3 regions of the Paenibacillus sp. UMB7766-LJ446 genome follow, and region 3 is predicted to be linked to each of the others. Evidence: predicted binding sites of a transcription regulator. Region 3 holds the regulator's gene; each other region holds the start of a gene.
The links. Region 3 encodes Rex, which represses fermentation and respiration genes when NADH is low (regulators of the CRP and FNR family bind a similar motif). Its sites were predicted from a motif close to TTGTGAAATATTTCACAA; they were not measured.
Positions count from the first base shown of each region.

Region 1: the regulator Rex is predicted to act here: its motif matches at 2,770-2,787, upstream of pflB (formate C-acetyltransferase).
Region 2: the regulator Rex is predicted to act here: its motif matches at 2,255-2,272, upstream of nirB (nitrite reductase large subunit NirB).

Region 1 is NZ_JASOYM010000008.1:169,607-174,718, forward strand. It holds gene adhE (bifunctional acetaldehyde-CoA/alcohol dehydrogenase) at 1-2,330, shown strand, start outside; gene pflB (formate C-acetyltransferase) at 2,869-5,112, shown strand, end outside.
Region 2 is NZ_JASOYM010000006.1:178,921-184,032, reverse strand. It holds gene nirB (nitrite reductase large subunit NirB) at 1-2,166, opposite strand, end outside; gene QP794_RS16905 (metal-dependent hydrolase) at 2,462-3,169, shown strand; gene QP794_RS16900 (M42 family metallopeptidase) at 3,315-4,388, opposite strand; gene spoVAC (stage V sporulation protein AC) at 4,993-5,112, shown strand, end outside.
Region 3 is NZ_JASOYM010000018.1:67,561-72,672, forward strand. It holds gene dinG (ATP-dependent DNA helicase DinG) at 1-2,700, shown strand, start outside; gene QP794_RS30290 (redox-sensing transcriptional repressor Rex) at 2,937-3,590, shown strand; gene QP794_RS30295 (amidohydrolase) at 3,577-4,881, shown strand; gene QP794_RS30300 (cell wall elongation regulator TseB-like domain-containing protein) at 4,923-5,112, shown strand, end outside.

The DNA of each region.
Region 1 (5,112 bases), on a different contig from region 3:
CAGTAGGGGTTATTGAAGATAACGAATACGAAAGCTTCCAGAAAATTGCGGAGCCTGTCGGCATAATCATGGGGATTACCCCGGTAACGAATCCGACATCCACCACAATGTTCAAAGCACTGATCTCCATCAAAACGCGTAACCCGATCATCTTCGGTTTCCACCCATCTGCACAGAACTGTAGCCGGGAAGCCGCGGAAATTCTTCTTGATGCTGCAGTGAAGCATGGCGCTCCAGCGGATTGTATCCAGTGGATTGACGATCCTTCCATGGATCGCACAAATGCGCTGATGAATCATAATGATGTGGCACTCATTCTGGCAACAGGCGGATCAGGCATGGTACGGGCTGCATACAGCTGTGGTAAACCGGCACTGGGCGTAGGGCCAGGGAACGTTCCTTGCTTTATTGAAAAAAGTGCAGATATCAATCAAGCGGTAACGGATCTGATTTTGTCCAAATCGTTTGATAACGGCATGATCTGTGCTTCCGAGCAAGCGGTCATCATCGAGGAACCGATCTTTGATCAGGTGAAAAAGAAAATGATCGCCAACGGCTGTTACTTTGTGAACAAGGATGAGGCTGCGAAACTGACCGCAGGTGCGATTAACGCTGAGAAATGTGCGGTGAATCCGGCGATTGTGGGTCAATCTGCAGTCAGCATTGCGAAAATGTGCGGTATCGAGGTTCCTGCTGGCACCAAAATTCTCGTAGCCGAGATTGAAGGTGTAGGCACGAAATTCCCATTGTCGGCTGAAAAACTAAGCCCGGTACTGGCTTGTTACAAAGTGAAAACGGCAGCTGAAGGGATTGAGCGTGCAGCAGAAGTGGTTGCTTTTGGCGGCATGGGTCACTCCTCCGTTATTCATTCGACGAACGAAGAAGTGATTGGCAAATTCGCAGATCGTCTGCAAACCGGACGGATTATCGTGAATTCACCATCCACACACGGCGCCATCGGTGACATCTACAACACCAATATGCCTTCACTGACACTGGGCTGCGGATCGTACGGACGTAACTCGACTTCTTCCAACGTAACCGCTGTGAACTTAATCAACGTGAAAAGGGTGGCTCGCCGTACCGTGAATATGCAGTGGTTCAAAGTGCCGAACAAAGTCTACTTCGAAAAAGGTGCAACACAGTATCTTGCCAAAATGCCGGACATCACACGCGTAGCTATTATTACGGATGCCATGATGGTCAAACTCGGTTATGTGGAAAAAGTAGAGCACTATCTGCGTCAACGTCAAATGCCAGTAGCCATTGAAGTGTTCTCTGATGTAGAACCCGATCCATCGACAACAACGGTAGACCGCGGTACGGAAATGATGCGCCGCTTCCAACCAGACTGCATTATCGCACTCGGCGGGGGATCACCGATGGATGCTGCCAAAGCGATGTGGTTGTTCTATGAATATCCGGACACAGACTTCAACGACTTGAAACAAAAATTCATGGATATCCGCAAACGGATCTACAAATATCCACGTCTCGGCGTGAAAGCGAAATTCGTAGCCATCCCGACAACTTCGGGCACAGGTTCGGAAGTAACATCGTTCGCGGTCATCACAGACAAGAACCAAGGGAACACCAAATATCCGCTGGCAGATTACGAGTTAACACCAGACGTAGCCATCGTAGACCCGGAATTCGTATACTCTCTGCCTAAAACCGCTGTTGCAGATACTGGTATGGACGTATTGACTCACGCCATTGAAGCGTATGTATCCGTCATGGCGAATGATTACACGGATGGTCTCGCGATCAAAGCGATTCAACTGGTATTCCAGTATCTCGAGCAATCGGCGCTGCAAGGTGACAAATTGGCTCGTGAGAAAATGCATAATGCTTCGACAATTGCTGGTATGGCTTTTGCCAACGCATTCTTGGGCATCAACCACAGCTTGGCACATAAATGGGGCGGTCAGTACCATACCGCACATGGACGTACCAATGCGATCCTGATGCCGCACGTTATTCGCTACAATGCGAAGAAACCGACGAAGTTTGCATCGTTCCCGAAATATTCGCACTTTGTTGCAGATGAGCGCTATGCCGAGATTGCCCGCATTCTGGGATTGCCTGCACGTACGACAGAAGAAGGGGTTACCAGTCTCATCAATGCGATTCGCAAACTGAACAAAACATTGGGTATTGAAGAATCGTTCCAGGAAATCGGATTTGACGCCAAAGACTTTGAAGCACATGTCGAGTATCTGGCAGACCGCGCATTCGAGGACCAATGTACAACCGCCAATCCAAAAATGCCGCTCGTAACTGAACTGGCAGATGTATACCGCAATGCATTCTACGGCAAGTTTGAATAAAGAGTAGTAAACAACTGGTTAAGGTTGAGGCAATATGTTCAGGGTTCCCCGAAATGGGGAGCCCCGATTGCCGTCTTTTCTGTAAAAAGGTATACGGAATCCTTGGGGTAGCCATTGAATTTAACACTTTACACGATAACGGAGGGGTAGAAATAACCTGAAAAAGCGAAGCGTTCGCCTTTATCCCCGGATTTCACCTTTTTCAAAGGGGATCAAAAAAATCTGGGGATAACAGCGATTGGAAGGTTGTTCTGCCACGCAGTGATCCTGTGTAAAGTGTTAAATTCACCTTGATACAGCATAGGTGAAGTGAGGATGGTCACAAACTTTGTGATATAAATCACAGATGTTGAAAGAGCGAAGACGTATACTGAAAATGTAAGAAAAACATTCATCCGCGGTTCCGGTTCCCAAGTAGAGAGAACATGTTCCGGCTCACATGTGAAATTTATCACATTAATCGCGGCTCTGGGCACAGATGAGACGAGTGAAGCATCCTGTCATGTGTCCGGAAATCCAAATTTGTGGAGGGATTACTATGTCGGTGATCGAAAAAGATGTCAAACAACAAACAGGCTGGAGAAACTTTACCAAAGGAACATGGACGAAATCCGTAGATGTGAATGATTTTCTGGCACGCAACTTATCACCCTACTATGGCGACGAAGCATTTCTTGCAGGTGCAACCCAAAATACGAAAGAGTTATGGGATATCGTTTCCGATCTTACCAAAAAAGAACGCGATAACGGCGGGGTACTCGATGTTGACGTAAATACGCCAGCAACGATTGTTTCTCACCAACCCGGTTATCTGGATAAATCCAAAGAACAGATTGTTGGTGTTCAAACGGATGCTCCATTCAAACGTTCCATTCAGCCATTTGGTGGAATTCGCATGATGATTGATGCTTGTGAAGCTTATGGTTTTGAGATGCCACAAGGCGTCATTGATATATTTACGAACATCCGCAAAACACATAACCAAGGCGTATTTGATGCTTATACATCCGACATGCGTGCAGCACGTAAAGCAGGCATTATTACCGGTCTGCCGGATGCTTACGGCCGTGGCCGGATCATCGGTGACTATCGCCGGGTAGCTCTCTATGGTGTGGACTTCCTGATTCGGAATAAAAAAGGCGAACTGAATGCACTTGAAGTCGATGTGATTGATGAAGATGTCATTCGCCTGCGTGAAGAACTGTCCGAACAGATTCGTGCATTGCAGGAATTGAAACAACTGGGTGAAATGCACGGTTTCGATATTTCCTTGCCAGCCACAACCGCCAAAGAAGCGTTCCAATGGCTCTACTTCGGTTACCTGGCTGCGATCAAAGAGCAAAACGGTGCGGCGATGTCCCTTGGACGTGTTTCTTCGTTCCTTGATATTTACATCGAGCGTGATTTGCAAGAAGGCTTGCTAACTGAGGAACAAGCTCAGGAACTGGTTGACCATTTTGTAATGAAACTGCGGATTGTTAAGTTCCTGCGTACGCCGGATTATAACGAATTGTTCAGTGGAGACCCAACATGGGTAACCGAATCCATCGGCGGTATGTCCGTAAATGGAGAAACCCGTGTTACGAAAAACAGCTTCCGTTTCCTGCATACTCTGAACAACCTCGGTCCTGCACCTGAGCCGAACCTGACTGTACTCTGGTCCACCAAGCTTCCGGAAGCGTTCAAACAATACTGTACGAAAGTATCCATTGAAACAAGCTCCATCCAGTATGAAAATGATGATCTGATGCGTCCGATCTACGGAGATGATTACGGTATTGCTTGCTGCGTATCTGCGATGAAGATCGGGAAACAAATGCAGTTCTTCGGCGCTCGTGCCAACCTGGCAAAGGCATTGCTGTATGCAATCAACGGCGGTCGTGACGAGAAATCGGGTGCACAAGTCGGCCCTGAATATCCAGCAATTACGAGCGAAGTACTGGATTACAATGAAGTGATGAAACGTTTCAAACCGATGATGGAATGGCTTGCCAAACTGTATATGAACTCACTCAACGTCATTCACTACATGCATGACAAATACAGCTACGAGCGTATCGAAATGGCCCTGCATGACCGTGACATCGTTCGTACGATGGCTTGCGGTATTGCTGGTCTCTCGGTTGCAGCAGATTCTCTGAGTGCAATCAAGTATGCTAAAGTCAAACCGATCCGTAACGAACAAGGCATCGCAATTGATTTTGAAATTGAAGGCGAGTTCCCTTGTTACGGTAACAATGAAGACAGTGTTGACAGCATCGCGGTTGAACTGGTGGAAAGCTTCATGGGCATGATTCGCAAACACAAAGCGTATCGTAATGCAATTCCAACTCAATCTGTACTGACGATCACATCGAACGTAGTGTACGGCAAGAAAACAGGTACAACACCGGATGGCCGTAAAGCAGGTGAACCGTTTGCACCTGGGGCGAACCCAATGCATGGTCGGGATAAAAAAGGTGCATTGGCATCCCTTGGCTCAGTAGCCAAACTGCCGTACGAACACAGCCTTGATGGAATTTCTAACACATTCTCCATCGTGCCTAAAGCACTCGGAAAAGAGTCAGACACACGCAAATCCAATCTGGTTGCCATGATGGACGGTTATTTTGGTCAAGGGGCACACCATCTGAACGTGAACGTATTTGATCGTCAGCAGTTGATTGACGCAATGGATCACCCGGAAAACTATCCACAGCTGACTGTACGGGTCTCTGGCTACGCGGTTAACTTCATTAAACTGACGCGTGAGCAACAACTTGATGTCATTAACCGGACCTTC
Region 2 (5,112 bases), on a different contig from region 3:
TTCATCGGTCTTCACCTTGCACAGGGAGTCAGCCAGTCTAGCCTTGATGCCACCGTTGCCTCCAATAAATATTTCCCAGCCGCCGTCGTTGCCCACGATACCAATATCTTTCGTACACGACTCCGCACAGTTACGAGGGCAACCGTTTACGGCATATTTAAACTTGGCAGGCAAATCCAGACGTTCAAACTTGCGCTCTAGCAGAGCGCCCATCGCCATGGAATCCTGCGTGCCAAAGCGGCAAAATTGTGAGCCGACACATGTTTTGACTGTACGCAGCGATTTGGCGTATGCATAGCCAGAAGGCATATCCAATTCAGCCCAGACTTTGGGCAGATCTTCTTTTTTGACTCCAATCAGATCTAGCCGCTGACCTCCAGTTACTTTGACAGCTTTTACATCGTATTTGACCGAAATGTCGGCAATGCGTTTCAGGTCTTCCGGAGTTGTGACTCCGCCATACATGCGCGGTACAACCGTATACGTGCCGTCTTTTTGAATATTGGCGTTCATGCGTTCGTTGACAAAACGGGATTCCTTTTCATCCACATGGGCATCTGGTGCAATCATGCCAAGGTAATAGTTAATGGCCGGGCGGCATTTGGAACACCCTTCGGGTTGACTCCATCCCAGAACATGCATGACCTCTTTGGTCGTTTGCAGTCCTTTCTGTCTGATCTCGGCTACGATTTCATCCCGGCTGAGGGAGGTACAGCCACAGATTCCCTGTTTGGCACCCGCTGTAAAGTTGTCTCCAAGCACATATTGCAAAATCTGTTCAACAACCGGCTTGCAGCCACCGCAGGAGCGCGTTGCCCCCGTACAGGCTTTGATTTCGTCTACATTGGTCAATCCCTCACTTGTAATGGCACTGATAATGGATCCTTTGGTTACCCCGTTACATCCACAGACAATTTCGTCTTCTGCTATGGTTTCCACGGATGCAGCTTTTTTGTTCCCACCGCAGCCTGTACCCATCAGTGAAGCATATAGTTCATCGGTCATCTCAGCTTGTTGTTTGATCAATTTCTGTAATTCGGCAGAATCCGTGATATCACCAAAGAGTACAGCGCCAACCATGATATTATCCCGAAGCAGAATTTTTTTGTATGTGCGTTTCCAGTCGTCCTTATGTGCAATGACCGTATGTTCGGGACTGTCAATAAATTCACCGGTCGAAAAGACATCTACGCCCGAAATTTTCAATTTCGTGGATACCACAGAACCTTCATAAGGAGCTGTCTCAACACCGCATATATGTTTGGCCAGAATCATGCCCTGTTCAAATAGTGGGGCAACAAGGCCATAGCATACACCACGATGTTCGGTACATTCTCCGACGGAATATACATTATCCAGTGACGTCTGCATATAGTCATCCACTACAATGCCCCGGTTAACTTCTATGCCACTATCCCGGGCTACACCCGTATTGGGTTTGATGCCTACGGCCATGACAACAAAATCAGTGTTCAGCACGGAATCGTCCGTAAAACGGATACCTTCTACCCGTTCGCCACCGAGAAGCTCTGCAGTTTGTGCGCCCATCTTGAGCCGGATGCCCTGTCGCTCAAGTTCGGCTTTTAACATCATGGACGCCTGTGGGTCAAGCTGGCGTTCCATCAGATCCTCCATCAGATGCACGACAGTGACTTCCATGCCGAGTTGTACCAAGCCTTTGGCAGCTTCGAGGCCGAGAAGACCACCTCCAATGACAGCGGCTTTTTTATATTGTTTCGCGGCTTCCAGCATGACGTTACAGTCCGCGATATCCCTGAAGCCGACGACTCCTTGTTTGTCATGACCCGGTACGGGAAGAATGAAGGAGCTGGAGCCGGTTGCAATGATGGCTTTGTCATAAGGGAAGCGTGCGCCTTCCGCAGTTACGACTTCACGGGTCTTGGAATCAATCCGTGTTACGGTTGTACCCGTATGGAGGGTGATACCATAATCTTCATACCAATGCAGATCATTGAGCACAATATCATCAACTGTTTTGCTGCCTTCCAATACATAGGACAGCATAATCCGGTTGTAATTGGGATAGGGCTCTGTGCCAAAGACGGTAATGTCGAACCGGGAACTCAATTTTAAAATTTGTTCAACTGTACTGATACCTGCCATACCGTTTCCGATTATAACCAGTTTTTCCTTATTTCCGTTCATGTGTATATGCCTCCTTGAATGGACACTTTACATTACCATCATTTTTAGTGGTTTATATTTGAATCATAACGTTCAATGCAGACATAAAATGTGATTATTTTCACTAACGACTATAGTTGAATCACAAATTTAAAAGTGTGATCTCTATCACGGATTCTTTTTTATTTTTTTTGGATACAGGGTAAAACTTAAATGAAATGAGAAATGCGAACCATTGTTCTTATATTGTTTTCGTTGTAATATCTGGAGTGGACGGTTTATGTTCCCTATTTCTTCGAAAGGAAGTTTTTGCATCATGATGGGAAGATCCCACCTCATTATTGGGACCACTGTATCCCTCTCTGTTCTGCAATTGGCAGGTATGCCCGTGACTGCACCGGCGGTTACTGTGGCTCTGATCGGTTCGCTGCTGCCAGACATCGATGAACCAAATTCGCTATTGGTATCCAAGGCATTGCCGAACAGCCTGATTCGACTGCTGCAGACCATCCTGCTGCCTGTCGCTGTATTTGTGTACTTCTATGTTCAGGCGAAACCATGGAATCTGCTGCTTGCCATTCTGATTGCGATGGTATCTTTCCTGCCGTCCCGTTCGCTGCGCAAAGTGTTGATGTTTGCGATTGGATTAGGACTCGTATTTTATGGCCATGCATTTGCACCATGGAATCTGATCGCGGGCAGTCTGTTAATGCTGTGCACGACGCTAACTCACCGGGGATTGACGCATACCCTCTATGGAACCGCCGTATGGGCAGGATTGCTCTACAGTACGACTCATTTGCAAGGGCCTGAGATCTGGGTAGCTGGAGGTACGGCATATGCCATGCATCTGCTGGCTGATTCGTTGACGAATCGGGGCATTCGTCCATTGCCGCCAATCAAGTGGCGTATACGGTTCAATCTCATGAGTACAGGCACGAAACATGGGGCCGTTGTGGAGAATGTCTGCATTGTGCTGGCACTTATTTTGGCCTGGATTGCGTTTTCGCCTTTATTTCTCTAACCACCAAATCATGCCAGTCTTTGCTTCTGCAGAGGCTGGCATTGTACTATTCAATTCTATTTCTCACCTTAACCTGATGATTGTGAATGTCCTGTTCTGAATATAAAAAAGATGCCCTCAAAATCAGGGCATCTCTTAATGGTAGTTACGCGTTTTCGATTATTGTGTTCAGTGTTGTCTGATCCAGACCCTTCACCAGCTTCACGAGCAACTCTTTTGCTGCATCATAGTCATCCGTATGAATAATGGAAGAAGAGGTATGAATGTAACGTGCGCAGATGCCAATTACTGTTGAAGGCACACCAATTCCGCTCAGATGAACCGCTCCGGCATCCGTACCCCCAGGGGAGATGAAATATTGCATTTTGATCTGATTGGATGATGCTGTGTCCTGAACATACTCAACAATACCTCGATGGGTGAACATGCCCGGATCGAAGATGCGCAGCAGGGCCCCCTGACCAATATGTCCGAATGATTGTTTATCTCCGGTCATATCATTCGCGGCACTGCAGTCCAGTGCAAAGAAAATATCCGGCTCAATTAGATTGGCAGCCGTGCGTGCACCACGGAGTCCCAATTCCTCTTGAACGGTTGCACCGCAATAGAGGGTGTTTGGCAACTTTTCCTTATGTAGTGCTTCAACCAGCTCAAGCGCAAGCCCTACTCCGTAACGGTTATCCCAAGCCTTTGCCATAATTTTCTTCGGATTGGCCATCGGTGTGAACTCACAGATCGGTACGATCTGCATACCAGGATGAATACCCCAAGATTCTGCTTCTGCACGGTTATCCGCCCCAACATCCAAGTACATATGGTTGAGATCAACCGGTTTATTACGCTGGGATTCATCGAGTAAATGAGTAGGTGTTGAACCGACAACCCCGGGAATCCGGCGTTCTGGAGTGATGAGTTCCAGACGTTGAGACAGTACAGCCTGACTCCACCATCCACCGAGTGGACGGAATTTGATCATGCCTGTTTCCGTAATGCCTGTAGTCATGAAGCCAACTTCGTCGAAGTGACCTGCAACCATGACTTTGGGTCCGGACGCCTCTCCTCGCAATACGCCAAAAAGGCTGCCCAACCGATCCTGGACAAATTCATCCGTATAAGGAGACATTTGTTCCTTCATCCATCCGCGAAGTTCGCGTTCAAACCCGGAAACGGAAGGGAATTCCGTCAACGTTCGAAACATTTCCAACGTTTTTTGATTCATGTGTCGACAACTCCTCTGCTTGTATGTAGATCAGGTCTCAGCAGAACGGCTGCCGGACTGTTGTCCTTCGAAAGAGAAGAACGTTTATTTAACCACTGGTCACACTACAGTATGAACCTTGCGCAAGTAATTGTCCATGGTTATGTCACGTATCTCAGGCATGAATGATTGTGCGTTTGATGCTTCATCGGGCTATTAAATCCGCACCAAACACAGTCGCGAGGCGGCTGCATTGAATATGCATATAGTGAGGAACAGTTTTGCTTAACCTTTATTTTTAATAAACCCGTCATTTCACTTGCCTAACAACAGGAAGGAGCTTGGACAATAGATGATTCCACCCGATGAAGGCAATGAAACCATCCTTTGTATCGTCCTTTTTATTTTGCTCGTGATCATTCTGCTTTATTTATAAATTTCATCAGACCTCTGATCCGGCGCTGAGCGACTCATCTGATTCGGCTGCTTCATCGTGCTGGAAACAAATGCTGTCTTCCGCCGGATACATAACTTTCCCAACCTTAACAAACAATGAAGACAGGATTACACACAGTACATGCAGTCACATCAGTTGACTCATTTTCACTAAGGGAGGTTCTGTATATTGCCAGCTCAATCTAAGGGTAGTGGAAAAAAATCATCATCATCCCTGTCCATCAGTGAACAGGAATATAAAAAAGTCGCCAAAAAACACGAGCCTGCCCGTCCAATCTGGGCGAACTGT
Region 3 (5,112 bases):
ACCGGTATTACTGATGAAGATGTAGCGGATGCTCCCTCATTGGAAGAGATGATGATGGAGATGGTTCCGCTACTCGACGATGTTGTTCTTGTTGGGCACAACGTTGCTTTTGATTTTCACTTTCTTCAAAATGCACTCGATCGCTGCGGTTACCTGCCGTTCACCGGACGTATTCTGGATACGATTGATTTCCTGAAGATCACGTTCCCGTCACTGGGCTCTTATCAACTCGGATATGTGTCTTCAGAATTCGGATTTCAGCATGACCGCCCTCATCAGGCAGACAGTGATGCTCTTGCGACAGCTTTTGTATTACTGAAGTGTCTCGATGAGCTGCGTGCATTGCCTCTGATCACGATTCAGCGCCTCAGTGATCTGTTTGCGCCAGAAGATAGTGACTTGGGTTGGTTCTTCGACGGAATGCGTACTGAGAAGGAATCAGAGCCGATTCAGGACCTGGATGGTCATACGTATTATCGCCAGCTCGCCCTGAACGTGAGTGACTGGACTGATATAGGTTCACCACGTGATGAGCGGGAGGGTAACCCGCTGGAAAACGTAAGTTTCGAGCAGTTTATGGATCAGGTTAGAGATAACCTGAAGGAGACGCTGGACCATTATGAGGAGCGTGAGGCGCAAACTCAGATGTTCAGCAGTGTACGACAAGCTTTGGATGAAGAGAAGCATCTATTGATTGAAGCTGGAACGGGTACTGGCAAATCGCTTGGTTATTTGTTGCCTGCCATCTATGAAAGTGTGAAACAGGAACAGAAAGTCATGGTCAGCACACATACCATCAACCTGCAGGAGCAATTGAGAGAGCGGGATATTCCTATGCTGACCCAAGTGGTTCCGTTCCCGTTCAAGGCAGCGGTGTTCAAAGGTCGTGGGCACTATCTGTGTCTGCGTAAGTTTGAGCATAAAATCAATAAACGTGAATTCGCTACACCGAAAGAGGATTATTTTACAGCAGCTCAGATGATTGTCTGGCTTACCCAGACGGAGACTGGAGACGACGAGGAGCTTAATCTAAGCGGGCGCGGTGGAGACTTCTGGGAGACGGTACAGAGTGAGTCTGAATCCTGTCTTGGACGCTCCTGTCCTTGGTTCCGTAAATGTTTCTATCATCGGGCCAAACATGAAGCCGGGCTGTCCGATATCGTCATAACGAATCATTCGAAATTGTTTACGGATGTCAAAGCAGCACATCAGCTGCTGCCAGCCTACGAAAGTCTTGTCATTGATGAAGCACATCATCTGGAGGATGTAGCAGGTAAGCATCTTGGTCTTCACATGAAATATTTTACGTTGGTTCATATATTGACCCGACTGTTTAAAGATAGCCGTAATGGCCAACTTCCGATGCTTCGTTCTCAACTGTCGGGTCATGAAAATTCGGTACAGTGGGGCTCCATGATTGATCAGATGTTCCCGCTTGCCGTTGAAGTTAAGGAGATATGGGATCGACTAAGCGATACACTGTTCGGCCTGCTGCCTGAACGTAGCGATGCTTCTCCAGGCGAGACTGGACAATTTTCACTTAGACTGAAGCCATCGCAAAAACCGGCCAAATGGCAGGAATTACAGGATGTAGAAAACCAAATCTATGTAACCCTAGGCGATTTGATTCGTAAAGGCGACAAGCTGCTGCTTGAAGTGAAAGAAGATCAGGATGATTATCAGTCCGATAGTCTGATTATGGATATCTCAGGACTGCTCAAGGACTTGGCAACGATCAAGGATAATCTGCGTTTCTTCATGCGCATGGATGATGCCAATACCGTGTACTGGATGGAGGCTAGCGGCCAGTTCCGCAGTAAATCACTGCAGCTCTATGCCGTTCCTGTCGATGTCAGTGCGCAATTGAAGGATATGTTCTTTGATAAAAAGAAAAGCGTTGTGCTTACATCGGCTACGCTCTCGGTTGACAAGTCATTTCAATTCATGATCGAACAGCTGGGCTTGCAGGAAGCTGCCGAGAATAACCGCTTGTTGACATCCATGCTGCCGTCACCATTCAACTATCGCGAACAGGCCCTGCTCGTCATTCCGCGTGATTTCCCAAGTGTGAAGGGCAGTGTAGGTGATGCCCACTTTGTGGATATGCTCGTGCATTCGCTCGCGGAAACGGCTATCGCGACTCGTGGACGCATGATGGTGTTGTTCACCTCCTACCGCATGCTGCGCCAGGTCTATGACCCGCTTAAGGAGGCCTTGTCAGGTAATGATATCTCTTTGCTCGGGCAAGGGGTGGACAGCGGCAGCCGTTCCAAGCTTACACGCCGCTTCCAGGATGCGAAAGCAACTGTACTTCTTGGCACAAGCAGCTTCTGGGAAGGAGTGGACATTCCTGGAGAGGCTCTGACCTGTCTTGCGATTGTCAGACTGCCGTTCCAGCCACCCAATCATCCATTAGTTGAAGCGAAGAGTGAGCTTTTGCAGCAACAGAAGAAAAATCCGTTTATGAAGCTGTCCGTGCCGCAAGCCGTTATCCGCTTCAAACAGGGATTCGGCAGACTGGTTCGTACGGGTAAAGACAGAGGTATTGTGATTGTATACGATACACGTGTCATTGAAGCATATTATGGCAAGTACTTTTTATATTCATTACCAGGTCCCAAAATGGAACACATGCTTACAGAGCAGATGGTTCCTCGTATTTCGGAATGGCTTGAGAGACCAACCGATGAACAGCAATAACAGCTATGCTCTGTAGCTTATATGATTGCATGAAGCCACTAATTGGCGGTAAAATTGAGCAATATCATTCATTCGTTTCATGAATAGTGAGTAAGCGATTAAAGAAGTAATTCAAGCAATTATCCATTATATAACAAAGAGCATCCTGTTTAATTCAGTCATCTTTTTGCATCGTTTTAGACAGGGTGCTCATCTTTTCATCTATCTATCGTGGCCTTGGTAAGGGGGAGCAATGAATGAAATCAGATAAAATTTCGGAAGCCGTGGTGCGAAGATTGCCTGTTTACTTGCGTTATTTGAATGAACTGCATCAGCGCGAAGTCAATACGGTTTCTTCACAAGAACTTGGATTGAGACTGGATTTGAATCCGGCTCAGATTCGTAAAGACCTGGCTTACTTCGGTGACTTTGGTCGTAAAGGGATCGGATATGACGTTTCATATCTCATCGAGAAGATCCGCCATATTCTGAAAATAGACCAGCAGATCAATGTAGCTCTTGTCGGAGCAGGTAATTTGGGACACGCCTTGTCCAATTACAATGCCTACCTCAAAGACAACATGAAGATTGTCGCTGTATTTGATGCCTACGGTCCGAAGATTGGAAGTCAAATTAACAGTCTGACGGTGCAACCGATGAATGAATTAACGGATTCGGTCAAAAAAGATAACATTCGTATAGGGATTATCACGGTTCCGGATACGGAAGCCCAAAATGTTGCCGATCAGTTGATTGAGTCAGGAATTGAAGCGATTCTGAATTTTGCGCCAACGATCCTGAAGACCCCGCCGCATATTCGCATTCATCATGCCGATTTTACGACGGATCTGCTTAGCCTTGCTTATTATTTGGAGAACGGAAAGGACGACGAGGAAGATGACGACAAATAGATGGGTAATTCACAACGGCAAATTTGCCGTGAGTGAGGGCACGAATTGGAAAGTGGTTCAAGGTTACATGGTTGTCGAGAATGACAAGATTGTGCATATTGGTGAGACTTTGCCGGAAGGAGACGAAAGTCTGACAAAGGTGGATGGAAAAGGACTGCTCTTCTTGCCGGGTCTGATCAATACGCATGGTCACGCGGCCATGTCGCTTCTGAGAGGTCATGGAGATGATTTGGCATTACAAGTATGGTTGCAGGAGAAAATGTGGCCAATGGAAGCCAAAATGACGTCTGAAGACGTATATTGGGGCACATCACTTTCCGTACTTGAAATGTTGAAAGGTGGAACAACAGCGTTTCTGGATATGTATGATCATATGGATCAGGTTGCAAAAGTGGTGGAACAATCCGGCGTTCGGGCTGCTCTGGCACGAGGGGTAATCGGACTTTGCTCAGCGGAAGAACAACAGCGCAAGCTGGAAGAATCCGCAGCATTTGCTCGTCAATGGAATGGACAAGCAGACGGAAGAATTACAACCGTAATTTCTCCACACGCACCTTACACTTGCCCTCCGGATTACATAGAGAAGTTGGTACAGGTTGCTCATGACCTGAATCTGCCTTTGCATACGCATATGTCTGAAACGCTTCGTGAAGTGGAACAGAACGTGGCTGATTACGGTCAACGTCCGGTTGCACATCTGGAGAAGCTAGGATTTTTCTCCCGTCCATCTCTGGTTGCACATGCGGTACATCTGAATGATGAAGAGATCGAAATTCTTGCATCACATGATGTAGCAGTTTCCCACAATCCAGGCAGTAACCTTAAATTGGCTTCGGGTGTTGCACGAGTACCTGATCTGCTGAAAGCAGGGGTGACCGTGTCCCTCGGAACAGATGGACCAGCAAGTAACAATAACCTCGATATGTTTGAAGAGATGAGACTTGCTGCTTTGATTCACAAAGGTGTGTCCGGTGATCCTACCGCAGTGCCAGCAGGGGAAGCACTTCTGCTTGGAACTTCGTATGGTGCCAAATCCATATTCCTGAACAATACAGGAGCACTGCAAACAGGCATGAAGGCTGACTTCATCGCCTTGAATATTGAACAAGCCCATTTCTATCCGCATACGGATCTGATTTCCCATACCATATACTCCGCATCAGCCAAAGATGTAGAGCATGTGTGGGTGGATGGTAAACAAGTGGTTAAACATGGCGAATGTCTTACGATGGATGAAGAGCGTATTTTGCGTGAGTCTCAACTGGCATTTGACGGTCTGCTTGCCCGTTAATTCCAAGGACAGCATCGTCATAGGGAAAGGAAGTTCGGCTTTTGAAGAAAAAAAAGAAGTGGATATGGATTTCGCTGCTGCTCCTGGTTCTGATTCTGTTTGGACTTCAGCGTTATTATGTCTATGTTACCCAGGATCAGCGCAAGGAAGAGGCGTTGGCCATACAGGCGGCCCAGGAACAGGTTGGGATTACGTCACACGAAGACCTGCGTAAGTATGTATGGGGTCAAA